3 regions of the Streptomyces sp. NPDC086549 genome follow, and region 1 is predicted to be linked to each of the others. Evidence: riboswitches for the same ligand, from Rfam matches in the RefSeq annotation. Region 1 holds a riboswitch; each other region holds the start of a gene.
What was found. A riboswitch is a leader RNA that binds a small molecule or an ion and turns the genes downstream of it on or off. The one in region 1 is predicted to bind S-adenosylmethionine.
Positions count from the first base shown of each region.

Region 1 (3,265 bases):
TCGGCGCCTCCGGCGCGATCTCGGCGGTGCTCGGCGCGTTTCTGTACCTGTTCCCCGACGCCCGTGTCACCAGTCTCCTCCCCTTCCTGTTCTTCCTCCCCCTGCGCTTCCCCGCCTGGGTCGTCCTGCCCTTCTGGGCGGCCCTGCAGTGGCTGGCGGCGAGCCACGCCTCCCAGGGGCCGGGGGTGGCCTACCTCGCCCACCTGGTCGGCTTCTCGCTGGGCTTCCTCTTCGCGTGGGTGCGGTTCGGGCGGACGACTGCCGTGTCCTCCCGGGGGACAGCCTCCGGACCCCCGGCAGAACGACCGGGCCGGCTGGACCGCGAGTAGGGTGAGAGCCCAGCGACGGGCCCCGAGGGAGAGAACCAGCCGTGATCACCGCGATCGTGCTCATCAAGACCAGCGTGGACCGGATCCCCGAGATCGCGGAGCAGATCGCTTCGCTGGATTCGGTGAGCGAGGTCTTTTCCGTCACCGGTACGTACGACCTGATCGCCATGGTGAGGGTCAGGGAGCACGAGAATCTGGCGGACGTCATCCCGGGGCGGATCAGCAAGATCGCCGGCGTGGAGGCGACGGACACGCACGTGGCCTTCCGCACGTACTCGCAGCACGACCTCGAGGCGGCGTTCTCGATCGGGCTGGACAACTGAGGCTGACGTTGTACGTCCACGCGGTGGAGCCGTTCGCCGCACGCACCGCGTAGACACTTCCCTGTCCCGTACCGGGCGGTGCCGTACGGCGGTCAGACCGCCGGGACGCAGCGCCCGTCCTCGGTGCGGTACTGCCACTTGGCGCCGTCCAGGACCAGTTCCTTCACGGCGTTCACGAACCGCTCGACGTGCTCGTCCGGCGTGCCCGCGCCGAAGCTGACGCGGACGGCGTTGAGGGACTTCTCGCCGGGCGCGGCCTCCGGGGCACCGCACTCGCCCTGGGACTGCGGGTCGCTGCCCAGCAGGGTGCGGACGAGGGGGTGGGCGCAGAACAGGCCGTCGCGGACGCCGATGCCGTACTCGGCGGACAGGGCGGCCGCGAAGTGGGAGCTGTTCCAGCCCTCGACGACGAAGGAGATCACGCCGACGCGCGGGGCGTCGTCGCCGAAGAGGGAGAGCACCCTGGCCTCGGGGACCTCGGCGAGCCCGGCCCGGACCGTGTCGATCAGGTACTGCTCGCGGGCGACCAGGGTCTCGAAGCCCGCCTCCGTGAGCGCCTTGCACGCGGAGGCGATGGAGTAGGCGCCGATGACGTTCGGGGAGCCGGCCTCGTGGCGGGCGGCGCCGTCGTGCCACTCCACGGCCACTCCCCCGTCCTCGCGCCGCGTGACCGTGCGGCTGGCGCCGCCGCCCGCGAGGTACGGCTCGGCCGCGCGCAGCCAGTCGGCGCGGCCGGCCAGCACGCCCGAGCCGAACGGGGCGTACAGCTTGTGCCCGGAGAAGGCGACCCAGTCGACGTCGAGGTCCTTCAGGGACACCGGGTGGTGCGGGGCCAGCTGGGCGGCGTCCAGCACGATCCGGGCGCCGTGCGCATGCGCGGCGGCGGCCAGTTCGCGTACGGGCCACAGCTCGCCGGTGACGTTCGAAGCGCCGGTGACGCAGACGAGGGCCGGGCCGTGAGGGTCTCGGTCGGCGAGGGCCCGCTCCAGGGTCTCGACGGCCTCCCGCGGGCTGCGCGGGGCGTCGAGGTAGCTGACCCGGGCGTCCTTCCAGGGCAGCAGGGAGGCGTGGTGCTCGGTCTCGAAGACGAAGACCTGGCAGTCGGCGGGGAGCGCGGCGGCGAGCAGGTTCAGCGAGTCGGTGGTGGACCGGGTGAAGATCACCTGATCGGCCGTGCGGCAGTCGAGGAACTCGGCGACCGTCTTCCGGGCGTTCTCGAAGAGGTCGGTGGAGAGCTGGGAGAGGTAGCCGGCACCGCGGTGGACGCTGCCGTAGTAGGGGGCGTACGCGGCCACGTCGTCCCAGACCCGCTGGAGTGCGGGCGCGCTGGCCGCGTAGTCGAGGGCGGCGTAGGCGACTTCGCCGCCCGTGACGAGCGGGACGGTGACGTCATGACCCAGAACGGGCAGCGGGGCACAAATGGTCCGGACGGCGGCAGCGGTGGAGACAGACATGGCGAACTCCCGTGAGAGGCAAGGCGGAACCACCACGCGAGCGCGCACGGCTCGGGCATCGAGCGCGCACGGCTCAAGCGCGGGGACGAGAAAAGGGGTACGCGGAGGCGGGGCTCTACGCCCTATCGCATTCGCTTGCTCACAGAAGGCTCCCTCGACGACCAGGACCCCTGGTGTGCGAGGGGTCCGCGCTTGCCGTGGACCTTGCTGCCCACGGCCTGGTCCTCACCCGGGGCACCCCGCCACGGACGGAGGGTTGCCGGACAGTCGGCCGGGGCCTCATGACTGTCACTCATGACCTGAAAAGGAACGTACGTGAAGTGATCGCGGTCCCGCAACCCGTGTCCGGATCGCGGGACCGCTGCTCGGGTTCCGTTACGCGTTGCTGGCCGCCACCCAGCGCTCCAGCACCCGCTTGGCCGCGCCGGAGTCGATGGACTCCGCGGCCTTGTCCATGCCGGCCCGGAGCTGCTCGGCCAGCGTCCCGGGGCCCGGGTCGAGGGCCACGAGGGCCGCCGCCGAGTTCAGGAGCACCGCGTCCCGCACGGGGCCCGTCTCGCCGTCGAGGAGCCGCAGTGCCACCGCCGCGTTGTACGACGGGTCCCCGCCCCGCAGCGCCTCGACCGGCACCAGTTCGATCCCGACGTCCCGCGGGTCGAAGCTCTCCTCGGTGACCTTGCCGTCCCGGACGACCCAGACGTGGGAGGTGGACGTCGTGGTCAGCTCGTCGAGGCCGTCGTCGCCGCGGAAGACCAGGGAGGAGTTGCCCCGGTCGGCGAGCACGCCGGCGATCATCGGCGCCATGCGCGGGTCGGCGACGCCCACCGCCTGGGACTTGACCTTCGCCGGGTTGGTCAGCGGGCCGAGGGCGTTGAAGACCGTCCGGATGCCCAACTGGCCGCGGGCGGCGGCGACATGGCGCAGTGCCGGGTGGAACTTCACCGCGAAGCAGAAGGTGATGCCCGCCTCCTCCGCGACCTCGGCCACCCGCCGGGGCGTGAGGTCGAGGTTGACGCCCAGCTTCTCCAGGACGTCCGAGGAGCCCGACGCGGACGAGGCCGCCCGGTTGCCGTGCTTGACGACCTTCGCTCCCGTGCCGGCCACCACGAGCGCCGACATCGTGGAGATGTTCACCGTCTTCGCGCCGTCGCCGCCCGTG
Region 1 covers NZ_JBIVBS010000001.1:367,727-370,991, forward strand. The annotation lists gene ACIPSA_RS01700 (rhomboid family intramembrane serine protease) at 1-329, shown strand, start outside; gene ACIPSA_RS01705 (Lrp/AsnC family transcriptional regulator) at 371-652, shown strand; gene ACIPSA_RS01710 (aminotransferase class V-fold PLP-dependent enzyme) at 745-2,106, opposite strand; SAM riboswitch class IV at 2,290-2,406, opposite strand; gene trpD (anthranilate phosphoribosyltransferase) at 2,482-3,265, opposite strand, start outside.

Region 2 (3,265 bases), on a different contig from region 1:
CACCAGCCCGGTGTCCCAGTCGTGGACGCCCCCTTGACGTGGCGCGGAGGCCGATCGACACTCCAGATGGGAATCCTAGTGAATGGATAGGGAAACATGGGGCGCCTTGACACGGTCACCGGCAGAGTGAGCCGTACCCCGGGGCCGTCGCCTCTTCTGACCTCCCGTCGTCACATCGACCTGCTGCGTGTCTGCAGCGCACGATCAGCCTCCTGAGCCGATCCGGCCGCCGGGCCCTGTCGTCGGCCCGGCGCCCATCCACCGACGAACGCTTCCGCCGCGCGTACGTCCGCGCGCCCGTATCCCGGGGAGACGCATGTCCATCACTCCGCTCGCCGCCGTTCCCTCCACCCGCCGGCCCGCCCCCGCCTTCCGGGGCAGAGTCGGCCGGGGTGCCCGCAGCGGCCACTACGCCGTGCCGCGCCGCTACCGCCTCCATCTGTCCACCGCCTGTCCGGACGGCCTGCGCCTCGCCGTCGGCCACAGCCTCCTCGCCCTCGACGACATCTGTCCCGTGACCTTCCTGCCCGCCGTCCCCGACTGCCCCGGCGGCGGCCACTGCGCACTGCGTCCGCTGTACGAGGCCAGCGCGCACCGGTACACCGGACCGGCCCTCGCGCCGGTGCTCAGCGACGACTGGTCCGGACGGATCGTCAGCACCCACACCCCGGACATCCTGCGCGACCTGGACCGCTGCTTCGGCGACGACCGCACCACGCTCCACCCGTGCGGAGCGCAGGCGGAGATCGAGGCCGTCGGGCGGCTGTGTGCGGAGGGCGTCGAGGAGGCCGGGCAGTGCGCCGGACGGGCCGACGCCGACCCGGCGGAGCGCGCCGCCGCGCTCGACGTGCTGCTCGGCACCCTGGGTGAGCTGGAGCGGCGGCTGGCCGGACAGGAGTACCTCGTCGACGGCCGACTCACCGCGGCCGACGTCGAGTTGTGGGTGAGTCTGGTCCAGCTCGACACCGTGCACCGCCACCATCTGGACGCCTCCGCCGTGCACCGCATCGCCGGCCACCCGGCGCTGTGGGCGTACGCCCGGCGCCTGGCCGCGCACCCGGCCTTCGGCGCCCACCTCGACCTCGACGGCATCGCCCGCCGCCATCACGCCCGTTGCCAGGGCCTGGAGGCGGCCGGAGCCGCCGTCCAGATCCTGGACTGGGCCGGCCACGCGGCGGACGCCCCGGGATGTCTGCGCAGGTGAGAGCGGGTTGATCCGTTCCATCAAGTGGACACATGTTGACATTCGTTCGGGTGACTGCGTTACTTACGCCCAGAACGGTCATGAGCGTCAGCGACAAGCCCTGGCTTGCTGACCGGCAACCCTCGCACCGCGGTGGGGTGCCCCAGGTGACGACCGGACCGGATGACGTTTCGGTAAGCGCGAAGGCCCAACCGGGCCCGAACAGTGACAGGTGACGCCATGTACGCAGCTCCCAGGACGGCCGCGAGCCGTCCGCAGGGTTGCGTACCGGCGTACGCGAACCTCCTTGTCGCCAACCGCGCCGTCGATCTGCTCCGGGTCAACAGCGCACTGTGTACCGCATCGGGCCGTGCCCGCTGTCGGGGCTGACGCCACCTCCCAGCCCCCGCGTTCCTGACGAACACCGCCCGAGCGGTGTGCCGTTGTCCGCCCAGCCCCCGTCCCGTGCGTCTCCGTCGTACCGCTTCATGCCGCTTCGTGCCGTAGTGCCGCCGTAGTGGTCCGCGTACGACTCGCCACGGTCCGGGATTCCGACTCCGCCGGAGCCCGTCATGAGTGAACCACCAGGCGCCGTCGTGTCCCTCGTCGAGGAGGCACCACCCGCCGACACCCCGTCAAGAACCCTGACAGCACAGCGAGTTCAGCCGCTGCGCCGCCCCGGCCGGTGGATCGTCACCGCCGTCGTGCTGGTGCTCGTCGCGCAGATCGCCCACGGCCTGGTCACCAACCCCTTCTACCAGTGGGACCGCTTCCGCTACTGGTTCCTGCGCCCCACCGTCCTCGACGGTCTGGTCATCACTCTCGAAGTCGCCGCGCTCAGCGCGGTCCTCGGCCTCCTCGGCGGCATCCTGCTCGCCCTCGGACGCCTCTCCGGCAGCCCGGTGCTGCGCGCCGTGAGCTGGGTGTACACCTGGCTCTTCCGCTCCGTGCCGCTGATCGTCGTCCTGATCTTCCTCTACAACTTCAGCGCCCTGTACAAGACGGTGAGCCTGGGCATACCGTTCGGACCCGCCTTCGTCACCTTCGACGAGTCCAGGCTGGCCACCGACCTGACCGTCGCCGTGATCGGCCTCAGCCTCAACGAGGCGGCCTACGCGGCGGAGGTCGTCCGCGGTGGCATCCTCTCCGTCGACCAGGGCCAGCACGAGGCGGCGGCGGCCCTCGGCCTGCCCAAGCGCTACCAGTTCACCCGGATCGTCTTCCCGCAGGCTCTCAGATCCATCACCCCGAACTACGTCAACCAGCTCATCGGTCTGATCAAGAGCACCTCCCTGGTGTTCTACGTGTCGCTGCTCGACCTGTTCGGCACGGTGCAGAGCATGGGCAGCACCTACCCCGGCGACATCGTGCCGCTGCTGCTGGTCGCCACCGTCTGGTACCTGCTCCTCACCAGCGCCGTGTCCGTCGTCCAGTTCTACGTCGAGCGGTACTTCGCCCGGGGCGCCACCCGCACCCTGCCGCCGACACCGTTGCAGAAGGCGCGGGCCGCACTCACCGAGCTGCGGGCCCGGCTGCGCCGGGAGGCCGCCGTATGACCAGCACCAAGACCCTTGAGCCGGCCCCCGCCGCCCTCGAAGTGCACGACGTCCACAAGTGGTACGGCACCCACCGCGTCCTCGACGGCATCGACCTGACCGTGCGCCCCGGCGAGGTCACCGTCGTCCTCGGCCCCTCCGGCTCCGGCAAGTCCACGCTGCTGCGGGTGATCAACCACCTGGAGAAGCCCGAGATCGGCTACGTGAGTGTCGGCGGCGAGCTGATCGGTGTGAAGCGCACCGGCGAGCGCCTCAAGGAGCTCAGCGAGCGCGCCATCCTGGCGCAGCGCAGCCGGATCGGCTTCGTCTTCCAGAACTTCAACCTCTTCCCGCACCTCACCGTCCTCGACAACGTGGCCGCGGCCCCGGTCGCCACCGGCAGGCTGACCAAGTCCGAGGCGCAGGAGCTGGCCCGCGAACTCCTCGGCCGGGTGGGCCTCGGCGAACGGATCGGCGCCTACCCGCGGCAGCTGTCCGGCGGCCAGCAGCAGCGCGTGGCCATCGCCCGAGCCCTCGCCCTGCGCCC
Region 2 covers NZ_JBIVBS010000005.1:51,118-54,382, forward strand. The annotation lists gene ACIPSA_RS18200 (glutathione S-transferase C-terminal domain-containing protein) at 317-1,204, shown strand; SAM riboswitch class IV at 1,281-1,390, shown strand; gene ACIPSA_RS18205 (amino acid ABC transporter permease) at 1,756-2,739, shown strand; gene ACIPSA_RS18210 (amino acid ABC transporter ATP-binding protein) at 2,736-3,265, shown strand, end outside.
Region 2: it holds a riboswitch for S-adenosylmethionine, as region 1 does, so the genes downstream of both, ACIPSA_RS18205 (amino acid ABC transporter permease) here and ACIPSA_RS01710 (aminotransferase class V-fold PLP-dependent enzyme) in region 1, are expected to answer to the same signal.

Region 3 (3,265 bases), on a different contig from region 1:
GGTACAGCATGTGGTGGACGAACCAGAGCACGGAGTTGGCGACGCCGTTGTACGCGTCGGAGAAGACCGTCGCGTCGATGTCCAGCATCCGCACCTGCTGGCCGCCGGTCGCGTCCACGGACAGCCGGCGGCCGCCGTGCGAGCGGCGCACGGCCTCCCGGTCGGCGTCGCTCAGCGCGGCGCACACCCACACCGCGTCCGTGTGCGGCCCGATGGCCGACAGCCCCGAGACCAGCCCGCCGCCGCCCCGCTTGGCGTGCAGCGCACCGTCCTCAAGGACCTCGTACGAAACCGGGCCGCGATTGGACGCGACCAGCACCTCAGCGCCGTGCGTGGAAGCCATACGCCTCAACTTAGCCCGGCCCGGAAACGCTCAAACGTACGTTCCACCGTGCGAGGGGGCCGTATACAGCCGTTCTCCAGCCGATCAAGGCCATTCCGCCCGATCAGGCCACTCTGCGCGAGGCGTACTCCGCGATCTCCGCCATCGGCGGCCGCTCCTCCGCGTCCACCGAGTAGGTGCGTGGCTCGAAGCCGTCGTCGCCCCGCTCGAACTGGGTGAGGGAGGGACGGATGAGGTGACCGCGGGCCAGGCGAAGCTGCGCGGTGCGGTAGATCGCCGCCGCCATCCGGCCCAGCGCCTGCCCGTCCTGGTGCCGGTGCTTGCGCACGCCCACGTCGACCTGGGCGAGGGCGTCCAGGCCCACCAGGTGCAGGGCGTCGACCAGCATGCCCAGCTCCACGCCGTAGCCGACGGGGAACGGGAGCTGTTCGAGCAGCGAGCGGCGGGCTGCGTACTCGCCGCCGAGCGGCTGCACGAATCCGGCCAGTTGCGGCCAGTGCATGTTCAGCAGGGGGCGGGCCATCAGCTCGGTGACCCGGCCGCCCTGGCCCGCTGTCTTGCCGGAGGCGAGCGAATTCAGCTCAGTGCCCAGCGGGCGGTCGTACATGGCCTTGACCAGATCGACCTCGGGGTCGGTGAGCAGCGGGCCGACGATCCCGGAGACGAAGTCGGAGGAGAACTCCCTCAGATCGGCGTCGATGAAGCAGACGATGTCCCCGCTCGTGACCAGCAGGGAGCGCCACAGGACTTCCCCCTTGCCGGGGACGGCCGGGATGCGCGGCAGGATGTCGTCGCGGTGGACGACCCGGGCGCCCGCGGCGGCGGCCACCGCGGAGGTGCGGTCGGTGGACCCGGAGTCGACGACGACGATCTCGTCGACGAGCGGAACCTGTCGCATGAGGTCGTGGCGGATCACGGTGACGATGTCGCCGACCGTCTCCTCCTCGTTGAGCGCGGGCAGGACGACGGAGACCGACTGCGCCGTCCGCTGCTTGGCGGCGAGGATCTTGTGGAGGGGGCGATCGGTCACGGACCAGGAGTGGGTGGCCAGCCAGCGCTCGACTTCTTCCAGCACAGTCAGCGGCTCCTCACGTGTCTCGCGGTACGGACGACTATCTCAACTGTCCTGGCCTTCGGTTACAGTCTTGAACAACGCCGATGACCATCGCATGTCGAGGGCCAAGGGCGTCGACAACCGAATACAGCTCATCCAGAGGGGCAGAGGGACACGGCCCGATGAAGCCCCGGCAACCCTCCAGTCGGTACTCCTGACCTGTGCAGCGAGGCTCCCGGCTAGGGAAGGTGCCAAATCCGTCTCACGGCGAGATGCGTCGTGAGGAAGATGAGGAGAAAGGGCCTCGCCTCTCATGGCTGTGCAGACCGTTGCCACCACCACCGATTCCACCGTCGACCTCGGCCCAGCCGCTGCGCTGAGCTGCCGGGAATGCGGTCACCGGGTACCCCTCGGACCGGTGTTCGCCTGCGAGGAGTGTTTCGGCCCGCTGGAGATCGCGTACGACTTCTCGGCCTACGACACCGAGGAACTGCGCCGGCGCATCGAAGCGGGACCCGCGAACATCTGGCGCTACGCGCCGCTGCTGCCCGTCCCCGCGGACGTGGCCGAAAAGCCGAACATCAACCCCGGCTGGACCAAGCTCGTCAAGGCCGACAACCTGGCGCGCGAGCTGGGTGTGACCGGTGGTCTCTACGTGAAGGACGACTCCGGCAACCCGACGCACTCCTTCAAGGACCGCGTCGTCGCCCAGGCCCTGGAGGCCGCCCGCGCCTTCGGCTTCACCACCCTGTCCTGCTCCTCCACGGGCAACCTCGCAGGCGCCGTCGGCGCCGCGGCCGCCCGCGCCGGCCTGCGCTCCTGCGTGTTCATCCCGCACGACCTGGAGCAGGGCAAGGTCGTCATGGCCGCGGTCTACGGCGGCGAGCTCGTCGGTATCGAGGGCAACTACGACGACGTGAACCGCTTCTGCTCCGAGCTGATCGGCGACCCGGCCGGCGAGGGCTGGGGCTTCGTCAACGTCAACCTGCGGCCGTACTACGCGGAGGGGTCGAAGACCCTGGCGTACGAGATCTGCGAGCAGCTCGGCTGGCGGCTCCCGGACCAGATCGTCGTCCCGATCGCCTCCGGATCGCAGCTCACGAAGATCGACAAGGGTCTGCAGGAGCTGATCAAGCTGGGGCTCGTCGAGGACCGGCCGTACAAGATCTTCGGCGCCCAGGCCGAGGGCTGCTCCCCGGTGTCCGTCGCCTTCAAGGCCGGCCACGACGTCGTCCGTCCGCAGAAGCCGAACACCATCGCCAAGTCCCTCGCCATCGGCAACCCGGCCGACGGCCCGTACGTCCTCGACATCGCGCGCCGCACGGGCGGCGCGGTGGAGGACGTGACGGACGAGCAGGTCGTGGACGCCATCAAGCTGCTGGCCCGCACCGAGGGCATCTTCGCGGAGACCGCGGGCGGTGTGACGGTGGGCGTGACGCAGAAGCTCATCAAGGACGGGGTCCTCGACCCGACCAAGACCACCGTCGTCCTGAACACGGGTGACGGCCTCAAGACCCTCGACGCGGTGGCCGGCACCGGCCTGACCGCGACCATCCGCCCGAACCTGGACTCCTTCCGAGAGGCTGGCCTCGCATGAGCGTGACCGTCCGCATCCCCACCATCCTGCGCACCTACACGGGCGGCAAAGCCGAGGTGACGGCCGAGGGCGCGACCCTCGCCGAGGTCATCGAGGACCTGGAGAAGAACCACACCGGGATCGCCGCCCGGGTCCTCGACGACCAGGGCAAGCTGCGCCGCTTCGTCAACGTGTACGTCAACGACGACGACGTCCGCTTCGAGCAGGGACTGGAGACGGCGACCCCCGAAGGCGCGGGCGTCTCCATCATTCCCGCGGTCGCGGGCGGCTG
Region 3 covers NZ_JBIVBS010000004.1:147,294-150,558, forward strand. The annotation lists gene ACIPSA_RS15560 (trehalose-6-phosphate synthase) at 1-343, opposite strand, end outside; gene ACIPSA_RS15565 (glucosyl-3-phosphoglycerate synthase) at 447-1,418, opposite strand; SAM riboswitch class I at 1,547-1,692, shown strand; gene thrC (threonine synthase) at 1,711-2,994, shown strand; gene ACIPSA_RS15575 (ubiquitin-like small modifier protein 1) at 2,991-3,265, shown strand, end outside.
Region 3: it holds a riboswitch for S-adenosylmethionine, as region 1 does, so the genes downstream of both, thrC (threonine synthase) here and ACIPSA_RS01710 (aminotransferase class V-fold PLP-dependent enzyme) in region 1, are expected to answer to the same signal.